2 regions of the Rhodoferax koreensis genome follow, and region 2 is predicted to be linked to the other one. Evidence: riboswitches for the same ligand, from Rfam matches in the RefSeq annotation. Region 2 holds a riboswitch; the other holds the start of a gene.
What was found. A riboswitch is a leader RNA that binds a small molecule or an ion and turns the genes downstream of it on or off. The one in region 2 is predicted to bind glycine.
Positions count from the first base shown of each region.

Region 1: linked by a shared signal. The riboswitch ahead of RD110_RS02070 (D-amino acid dehydrogenase) and the one ahead of gcvT (glycine cleavage system aminomethyltransferase GcvT) in region 2 are both predicted to bind glycine.

Region 1 covers NZ_CP019236.1:433,083-438,003, forward strand. The annotation lists gene RD110_RS02060 (PhaM family polyhydroxyalkanoate granule multifunctional regulatory protein) at 1-686, shown strand, start outside; gene RD110_RS02065 (FIST signal transduction protein) at 723-1,985, shown strand; gene RD110_RS02070 (D-amino acid dehydrogenase) at 2,123-3,433, opposite strand; glycine riboswitch at 3,521-3,628, opposite strand; gene RD110_RS02075 (response regulator) at 3,759-4,421, opposite strand; gene RD110_RS02080 (cache domain-containing protein) at 4,418-4,921, opposite strand, start outside.
Region 2 covers NZ_CP019236.1:2,638,734-2,643,654, forward strand. The annotation lists gene gcvP (aminomethyl-transferring glycine dehydrogenase) at 1-869, opposite strand, end outside; gene gcvH (glycine cleavage system protein GcvH) at 1,088-1,462, opposite strand; gene gcvT (glycine cleavage system aminomethyltransferase GcvT) at 1,533-2,654, opposite strand; glycine riboswitch at 2,705-2,811, opposite strand; glycine riboswitch at 2,827-2,928, opposite strand; gene RD110_RS12415 (Cof-type HAD-IIB family hydrolase) at 2,938-3,729, opposite strand; gene RD110_RS12420 (TRAP transporter large permease) at 3,779-4,921, opposite strand, start outside.

The DNA.
Region 1 (4,921 bases), 2.2 Mb from region 2:
TCGTGCCCGGTTTCGATTTCCTGCAGAACCTCGCCAAGGGCGCCTCGCAGAAGATGCCGCAGATGCCCAAGCTCGGCAACTGGGTCGCGCCCACCATCAATGTGGAAGAGCTGGACAAGCGCATCGACGAGCTCAAGGCCGTGCAATTCTGGCTCGACCAGAATGCCACCGCGCTCAAGGCCACGATCCAGGCGCTGGAGGTCCAGAAGATGACGCTGGCCACCCTGCGCGGCATGAACTTCAGCATGGGCGACCTGGCCGATGCCTTCAAGATCAAGACGCCGGCGCCGGCGGCCGAACCCTCGCCGGCGCCCGCGGCTCCGGTGCAGGAGACCGCTGCCGCCACCGACGACGACGCCAAGGCGGAGGATCCGCCCGCGAATGCCGCAGGCGTGGCACCCGGCGTGGTCGATCCGCTGCAATGGTGGAATTCGCTGACCCACCAGTTCCAGCAGATCGCCGCCAGCGCCATCAAGGACGCCACCGCCAAGACCGCGGTGGACGGCAGCACGGCTGCCAATTTCGCCAAGGAAGCCTTCAAGAGCGCCGAGGAATTCGCCAAGGTGGCGACCAAGCCGCTGACTGCCGCGGTGGCCAAGCCGGCCGCCAAGGCCGCTGCCAAGAAGGCCCCGGCCCGCAAGGCCGCGAGCAAGACCAGCGCCGCCGCGAAGAAGCGAACGCGTTAGATTTTCAAACCAACCCTGAGCACCCGCGGAGCCGCAATGAAATTGTTCCCCTATGGCCACGCGACGCATCCGCAGTGGCGCATGGCCGCCGGCCTCGTGCTGGCGCAACTGCGCGCCCACATGGCCTTGCCCGACTACGCCAGCGCGCCGACGCTGGGCCTGCTCTACATCACCGACCACTACGCCACCGAGGCGCAGGAGATCCTCGACCACCTGGGCGCCGAGTTGCCCGAGGTCACCGACTGGTCGGGTACGGTGGGTGTCGGCATCGCCACCAACAACGCCGAATATTTCGATGAACCGGCGATGGCGGTGATGCTCTGCGGCATCCCGAGCGACCAGTACCGCGTGTTTTCCGGCGTGGCACCGCTGGGCATCGGCTTCGAGGCCCATACCGCGCTGGTGCACGCCGATGCAGGCACGCCCGACGTGGTCGACCTGATCGCCGAGATGGCCGCGCGTACCGACACGGGGTACCTGTTCGGCGGGCTGGCCTCGGGCCGGTCCAAGGCCGTGCAGTTCGCCGTCGGCGGCAACGGCAACATCAAGGGGCACGGCGCGGCGGGGGGCGTATTCAGTGGCGGGTTGAGCGGCGTGGCTTTTGCCGAGGGCGTGAAGCTGGTGTCGCGCGTGACGCAGGGCTGCCAGCCGATCGCGCCGGTGCGCACCATCACCGGGGCCGAAGGCAACGTGGTCACGACGCTGGACGACGAGCCCGCGCTGGCGGTGCTGATGCGCGACCTCGGTGCCACGCTCGAGCAGCCGCGCGACGCGTTGGCCAAGGTGCGTGCCACGCTGGTCGGCCTGATGCCGGCCCCTGGGTCACCGGGCAGCGATGCCGTGGCCCGTGCGGGCAGCTTCGGCAGCGACGTGGTGGTGCGCCACATCATCGGCCTCGACCCGGGGCGCCAGGGCGTGGCCCTGGCCGAGGTCGCCACCGTGGGCACCCGCATGGCGTTCTGCCAGCGCAACATGGCCGCGGCGCGGGCCGACCTGGTGCGCATCTGCGCCGAGATCCGCGAAGAGCTCGAACCCGAGGAAATGCCGATCGAAGCCGCCACCGCGCTGGCCGCGCCCGAGGCCCAATCCGCGCCGCACCCGGCCCGGCGCATGGCCGGTGCGGTCTATGTGAGTTGCGCGGGCAGAGGCGGCCCCCACTTCGGCGGGCCGAGTGCCGAGATGCAGATCGTGCGGCGGGCCTTGGGCGACGTGCCGCTGGTGGGGTTCTTTGCAGGCGGCGAGATTGCGCGCCAGCATTTGTATGGCTACACGGGTGTCCTGACCGTGTTCACCGCATAAGGCAACCACCCCCGTTCGTGCCGGGCCTGTCGAAGCCCGGGGACCAGCGCTTCGACAAGCGCAGGCCCTTCGACAGGCTCAGGATGATCGGCTGCCCTTCGACAAGCTCAGGGCGAACGGCTCAAAGGCTTAATAGCTTAGCGTGTCGCGGGCGCGATCACACCTGCGATGGGTGTGCCCGTCATCCCCGTGAACGCGAAGTCCACCTCCGGCGCCAATCCGCTCACGATGCGCGCCACCGACTTGCCGGAGCCGCAGGCATGCGTCCAGCCCAGCGTGCCGTGGCCGGTGTTGAGGAACAGGTTGGGCAGCTTGGTCTTGCCGATCAGCGGCACGTTGCTCGGCGTGGCCGGGCGCAGGCCGGTCCAGAACTGGGCCTGGCTCGCATCGCCCGCGCCGGGAAACAGTTGCTCCACGCGGCGCACGATGGCTTCGCAGCGCACGGCGTTCAGGTCGCGGTCGTAGCCATTGAATTCGGCCGTACCGGCGATGCGCAGGCGGTCGCTGCCGTCCGAGGTGTAGCGCGAGAAAACGAGTTTGAATTCGTCGTCCGTCAGGCTGACCTGGTGCGCCATCGAGGCATCCTTCACCGGCATCGTCACCGAATAACCCTTGGCCGGGTAGATGGGCAGGCGGATGCCCAGCGGCTGGGCCAGCAGCGGGCTCAGGCTGCCCATGGCCAGCACCACGGCGTCGCCGCGGATGCGCTGGAAACGGCCCTCAAAGTCGGTCGCTTCCACATGGTCGATGCGGCCACCCAACTCGCGCAGCGCGGTGATGTTGTGGCTCATCAGAAACTTCACGCCGTTGGCCTCGCATTGTTGGGCCAGCGCCCGCGCGAACTTGTTGGCGTCGCCCGATTCGTCTTCCTGCGTGTAGGTGGCGCCGGCCAGTTGCGGGCGGATGTGGCGCAGCGCGGGCTCCAGGCGCACGGCTTCATCGGCCGAGATCACCTGGCGGTCGCAGCCGAGCGCGCGCATCTGCTCGGCAGGGGCCTGCGCCGCGTCGAATTCCTTCTGCGTGGTGTAGAAGTGCAGGATGCCCTGGGTGCGCTCCTCGTACGCTATACCGATGTCACGGCGCAGCGCTTGCAGCGTGTCGCGGCTGTAGGTGCCCAGGCGCACGATCTGCTCGATGTTGTGGCGCGTGCGCGCCGGCGTGCATTCGCGCAGGAACTGCAGGCCCCAGAGCCACTGCCGCATGTCCGCGCGCAGGCGAAACAGCAGCGGCGCGTCTTCGCGGCCCAGCCACTGCAACAGTTTCAGTGGTGCGCCCGGGTTGGCCCAGGGCTCGGCATGGCTGACCGAGATCTGCCCGCCGTTGGCGAAGCTGGTCTCGGCCGCGGGCGTGGCCTGGCGGTCGATCACGGTCACGTCGTGGCCGAGCTGGTTGAGGTAATAAGCGGAGGAAACGCCGAGCAAGCCGGCGCCGAGTACGGTCACGCGCATGATGAGAACCTTTTAGCGGTCTAGCGCTTGAGGGTCGTGCGTGAGTAGCTATGGAAAATGTAGCAACCCAGGCTTGTGCCTCAAGTTGCCGCTCCCCCTGTCCTTGGTACCTGAGAGATTCGCCACCGGCACGCGCCAGCGGGTTGCTCCTTCGGTGCACCATGGCTGGCATGGTGTCTCTTCAGACGGCTTTTTCAGTGGATGCAGTACGGGACCTGAGCGTTCATGGGAGTTTGCGCCTTCGGTGGAACGGCGTGGCCGTTCGCTCTCCTGCGGCGCGAATTGTACAGGCGATGTCTTCGGGCGTGTGTGCGGCTTGCGTTTTTCAAACCGCGTTGCCTTGCGGGCGAGGCTCCTGCGCCAGATCGGCGTAGTCCACCGCGTACTTGACGAGGGCGGCCCGGCCTTCGATGTGCAGTTTGCGGCGCAGGTGCAGGCGATGCGTCTCGACGGTGCGGATCGACGCGCCCAGCCTGGCGGCGATTTCCTTGTTGGAGTGGCCTTCGGCCAGCAGCGCCAGCACGTCGGCCTCGCGTTGGGTCAGGCTCCGCGGCGATCGCTGCGGTGGCTCGGTGTTGTCGAGGAACGTATGCAGCGCGGGGCTGAAAAAGCGTCTGCCCGCATGGACTTCGGTGATCGCCTGCACGAGTTGTTGCGCCGGTGCGTCCTTCAGCACGTAGCCGCACACGCCGAGGTCGATGGCGCGGCGCACGTATTCCGGATCGCAATGCATGGACAGGACCAGCACCCGGATCTGCGGGAAGCGCTCGCGGAACAAGGCTGCCAGGTGGATGCCGCTGCCGTCCGGCATGCGGATGTCGGTCAGCACCAGGTCGGGCTGCAGCGCGGCGGCCAGGGCCAGGGCTTCGTCCACGCCGGACGCCTCGCCAGCCACGCCGATGTGCTCGGTCGCCTGCAGGCGCATGCGCACGCCATCGCGCACGAGCGGGTGGTCGTCCACGAGCAGTACCCGGATCGGTGCGCTCATGCGGGCAAGGCGCCAGTTGGGGCCATCGGCGACCAGCCGCTGCCCGGTATCTCCTCGTCGGGCAACACGGCGCGGATGCGCGTGCCGAAGCGGCTGGAGGTGATGCCGAAGCGTCCGCCGAGGCCTTCGATGCGTTCGCGCATGTTGCGCAGCCCGATGCCGTCCCTGCGGTCGGCCTGCACCTTGCGCACCGCAAAGCCGTTGCCGTTGTCCAGCACCGACAGGCTGACCCGGTTGCCGCTGAACTTCAGCACCACGTCGATCCGCGAGGCCTTCGCATGGCGTTGCGCGTTGGTGAGCGCTTCCTGTGCGACGCGGAACAGCGCGGTGCTGTGGCTGGTGGGCAACGTCAGCGGGTCGCCGCGCAACACGAAGCGCAGGCGGCAATCGCCGTGTTGCTGCGCCTGCTCCGTCAACAAGGCCAGGGCAGCCGCCAGGCCCAGGTCGTCGAGCAGGGCCGGCCGGAGGCCGTGGGACACCCGGCGGATCTCCACCAGCGC
Region 2 (4,921 bases):
TGCGGGCCGCCGTTGCCCATGGCCACGCCGAAGCGCTGGGTGCTGCCGAGCACGATGTCGGCGTCCCATTCGCCGGGCGGCGCGAGCAGCGTGAGCGCCAGCAGATCGGCCGCCACGCAAAACGCGGCGTTGTTGATGTGCGCATGGCCGACCAGCGGGCGCAGGTCGTGCACCATGCCGGTGGTGGCCGGGTACTGCGCCAGCACGCCGAAGAAGTCGCCACTGGCCATGAGCAAGGGCAGGGTGGCCGAGACGCTGCTGACCTTGACCTCGATGCCGAGCGGCTTGGCGCGGGTGCGGATCACTTCGATGGTCTGAGGATGGCAGTCGCCGGCGACGATGAAGACGTTGCTCTTGCTCTTCACGCTGCGCTTGGCCAGCGTCATGGCTTCGGCGGCGGCCGTGGCCTCGTCGAGCATCGAGGCATTGGCGATCGGCATGCCGGTCAGGTCGCAGACCATGGTCTGGAAGTTCACCAGCGCCTCCAGCCGGCCTTGCGAAATCTCGGCCTGGTAGGGTGTGTAGGCGGTGTACCAGGCGGGGTTTTCCAGGATGTTGCGCTGGATCACGCCCGGCGTGTGGGTGCCGTAGTAGCCCTGGCCGATGAAGCTCTTGAAGACCTGGTTCTTCGCCGCGATGGCCCGCAGTTCGGCCAGCGCGGCGGCCTCGGTCACCGGCGCCGGCAGCTGCATGGCCGTCTGCCGGGCGATGGAGCGCGGCACGATGCCGTCGACGAGTTCGCGACGCGACGTGGAACCCACGGCCGCCAGCATCAGGGCCTCGTCGGCTTCACCGATGCCGATGTGGCGCGGGATGAATTCGGCGGCGTTTTCGAGGGCGTCCAATGGCTTGGCGGCGGGCATCAACATGGCGGGGGCTCCGGGGATCGTGGCGAGGGCTTGTCCTTCGACAGGCTCAGGATGAACGGTTGGCGAGAGACTTCGACAAGCTCAGTGCGAACGGGGGGCGGCTGAGTGCGAACAGGGGCGGTTCAGTGCGAACGGGGTTGCTGATTCTCCGTTCGTGCTGAGCTTGTCGAAGCATGGTGCGGGTCCTCCGACCGGCTCAGGACGAACGGGAGAGATGTTTATTCCGCGGCTTCGGCGAACTTGGCGTAGGCGGTCTCGTCGAGCAGGGCGTCCAGCTGCGAGGCATCCGACAGCTTCACCTTGAAGAACCAGCCCGCACCCAGCGGGTCGCTGTTGGCCAGGGCCGGGTCGGCACGCAGGGCCTCGTTGACTTCGGTGATCTCGCCCGACACCGGCATGTAGACGTCGGCGGCAGCCTTGACCGACTCGACCACGCCGGCCACGGCCTTCTGGTCCAGCGTCGCGCCGACTTCGGGCAGGTCGACGAAGACCACGTCGCCCAGCGCATCCTGCGCATGGTGGGTGATGCCGACGGTGGCGATGCCGCCCTCGACGTTGATCCATTCGTGGTCTTCGGTGTATTGGATGGGCATGGGTTTCTCCAGGGAACAAAAGTGGTGGGGGCCGTGCAATTCTGCAGGAAGGCGATGGGCCTGCGAGGCCTCAACCTCGGAAATAACGATTGGGTACAAAAGGCATGGAAGCGACTTCCATGGGCACCGGCTTGCCGCGCACGATGGCGTTGACCCGCGTGCCCAGCGCCGCGTGGTCCGGCGTCACATAGCCCATGGCGACGGGTCTGTCGATGCTCGGGCCGAGCAGGCCGCTCGTGACTTCACCGATCTTCCGGCCGGACGGGTCCTGCAGTTCGGTGTGGTCGCGCACGGGAATGCGCTCCAGCGCCACCAGGCCGACGCGCTTGCGCGGCACACCGTCCGCAAGCTGGGCCAGCACCTTGTCGGCACCGGGAAATCCGCCCGCGCGTGCGCCGCCCGTGCGGCGCACCTTCTGCATCGCCCAGTTCAGGCCGGCCTCGACCGGCGTGGTGCTCTCGTCGATGTCGTTGCCGTACAGGCACAGACCGGCCTCGAGCCGCAGCGAGTTGCGCGCGCCCAGGCCGATGGGCTTGACCTCGGGCTGCGTCAGCAGCTGGCGCGCCAGCCAGTCGGCCTGTTCGGCCGGTACGGAAATCTCGAAGCCGTCTTCGCCGGTATAGCCGCTGCGCGTGATGAAACAGTCGGTATCGGCCACCTGGAATCTGCCGCCGGTCATGAACACCAGCTTCGCGACCTCGGGTGCGAAACGCGCAAGGGCGGTTACCGCCTGCGGTCCCTGCAGCGCGAGCAGCGCCATCTCGGGCATGGGAATGACTTCGCAGCGGTGGCCGATGCGTTTTTCGATGTGGTCGATGTCGGCGACCTTGCAGGCGCCGTTGACGATGACGAAGAGGTCGGCGCCGCGGTTGAAGAACATCAGGTCGTCAAGGATGCCGCCATCATCGTTGAGCAGCAGGCCGTAGCGCTGCTTGCCCACGGGCAGGTCGATCACATCCACCGGCATCAGGCTCTCGAACGCCGCCGCCGCATCGCCGCCCTCGAGCCGCAACTGGCCCATGTGCGAGACGTCGAAAAGACCGGCGGCCGTACGCGTGTGCAGGTGTTCGGCCATCAGGCCGGAAGGGTATTGCACCGGCATGCTGTAGCCGGCGAAAGGCACCATGCGCGCACCGAGTTCGAGGTGCAGCGCGTGCAGCGGGGTCTTGAGCAGATCGGCGGGGACGGACATGGTTTTCTCCTGGGGCACATGGTCACCATGGCACGGATTCCGCGCCATGTGCTGCCCCCGCTGTCCGCTTTACCTGAGAGATTCGCCCAGCGATGTGGGTTTGCTCCTTCGGTGAGCCGGCCCTTGGCAGGGCAGGCTTCTCTCCAGTGGGGAACGCCGGCCTTCGATGCGCCGGCGCTTGTCAGTCCCTGGTACCTGAGCGTTACCCTTGCGGTGCGCCTTCGGTGGTCTGCTGCGTGGATTCACGCGCCAGACGCTCTCCTGACCGTGTCGATTCTAGCGCTCAGATGGCCAATTCCCGCCGCAGTTGCGCCACCATTTTGGCCACGCCGTCCTGGTGCACGGCGTCGGTCACGCGGTCGGCCACGGCAAGCAGCTCGGGATGCGAATTGCCCATGGCGATGCCGGTGCCCACGCCCTGCAGCATCTCCAGGTCGTTGAGGCCGTCGCCGAAGGCGTAGGCGTGCGCGGCGTCGATGCCGGCGTCGGCCAGCACCCAGGCGCAGCCCGACATCTTGTGGATGCCCTTGGGCAGCACGTCCACCGCCGTGGCATGCCAACGCACGTAGTCGAACTGCGGGAAGGTGCGCAGCAGTTCGGGCAGCAGGCTGTCGTCCAGCGATTCATGGAAGAACAGCCAGCCCTGCGAGACGACGAACGGCGGCACATCGTCTATGTCGGCGGGAAAAGCCTTCAGGTCGACCGTGCCCATCGGCGTGAGCACATCGGGCGTTCGCGCGCTGACGTGGATGTTGTGGCCATCGGTGGCGCCGTAGGCGAAGCCGCGCGACGCCATCAGGCCGAACAGCGCCTGCAGGCCGTCGCGTTCCAGCGGATGGCACTGCACTTCCTGGTCGCCACGCTGGATGCGTGCGCCGTTCTGTGTGATGGCGTAGGCCGGCTGCACCTGCTCGATGTATTCCAGCGCATGGCCGTAGCCGCGCCCGGTGGCGATGGCAATGGTGTGGCCGTCGGCCTTCAGCGAGGCGATGGCCTCCAGCGCGGAGGGCGGTATGCGGCTGCTGCGGTGGTCGAGCAGGGTGTTGTCGATGTCGAAGAAGAAGATTTTGGGCATGGCGGGTGTGGCGCGGAAAGCTGAAGCTTACCCGCGCGCCATCCACGGATCATTTGGCGTAGACCAGGTCGCGCAACGCGAGCGAAATCCACGGCACATAGGTGATCACCATCAGGCAGGCCAGGATCACCAGCACAAAAGGCACCAGGTGCTTGACGATGCGGTCGAGCGAAATCCGCGCCACCGTGCAGGCCGCGAACAGGTTCACGCCGAACGGCGGGGTGATCATGCCCAGCGCCAGGTTCACCACCATCACCAGCCCGAAGTGCACCGGGTCGATGCCGAAGTGTTGCGCCACGGGTGCCAGGATCGGCGCCAGCACGATGATGGCCGCGCTGGTCTCGATGAACATGCCGATCACGAACAGCGCCGCATTCACGCCCAGCAGGAAGTAGGCCGGTGTCTTCAGCACCTCCTGCAACCACAGGCCGATGGCCTCCGGCACGCCGGCGCGGGTGATCAGGAAGGCGAACAGGCCGGCGTTGGCGATGATGAACATGATCACCGACGAGGAGATCACCGACTTCTTCAGCACCGCGTAGAGTTCGCGCGGCTTGATCTCGCGGTAGATCAGCGTGCCCACCAGCAGCGCGTACAGCACCGCCACGGCCGAGGCCTCGGTGGGCGTGAACACGCCGCCGTAGATGCCGCCCAGGATGATCACCGGCATCAGCAGTGCCCAGCCGGCCTGCCAGGTGGCGCGGCCCACGCTGAGCCGGCCCTCGCCGTCGTTCTTGCCCCAGCCCTTCCACTTGCAGTAGACGTAGACGAAGGCCATCAGCGCCAGGCTGATCAGGATGCCCGGGCCGAAGCCGGCGATGAACAGCTCGCCGATGGAGACCTCGGCGCTCACGCCGTACAGGATCATCGGGATCGACGGCGGGATGATCACGCCGAGCTCGGCACTCGTGGCCTGCAGCGCGGCGGCATAACTCGTGGGATAGCCGTGCTTGATCAGCGCCGGGATCAGGATCGCACCGATGGCGAAGGTGGTGGCCACCGAAGATCCCGACACCGCGGCGAAGATCATGCAGGTCAGCACGCAGGTCATCGGCAGGCCGCCCTGCACGCCGCCGACCAGGCTCTTGGCGAACTCGACCAGCCGGCGCGAAATGCCGCCGGTTTCCATCAGGTTGCCGGCGAGGATGAAGAACGGGATCGCCGCCAGCGGGAATTTGTTGATGGCGTTGAA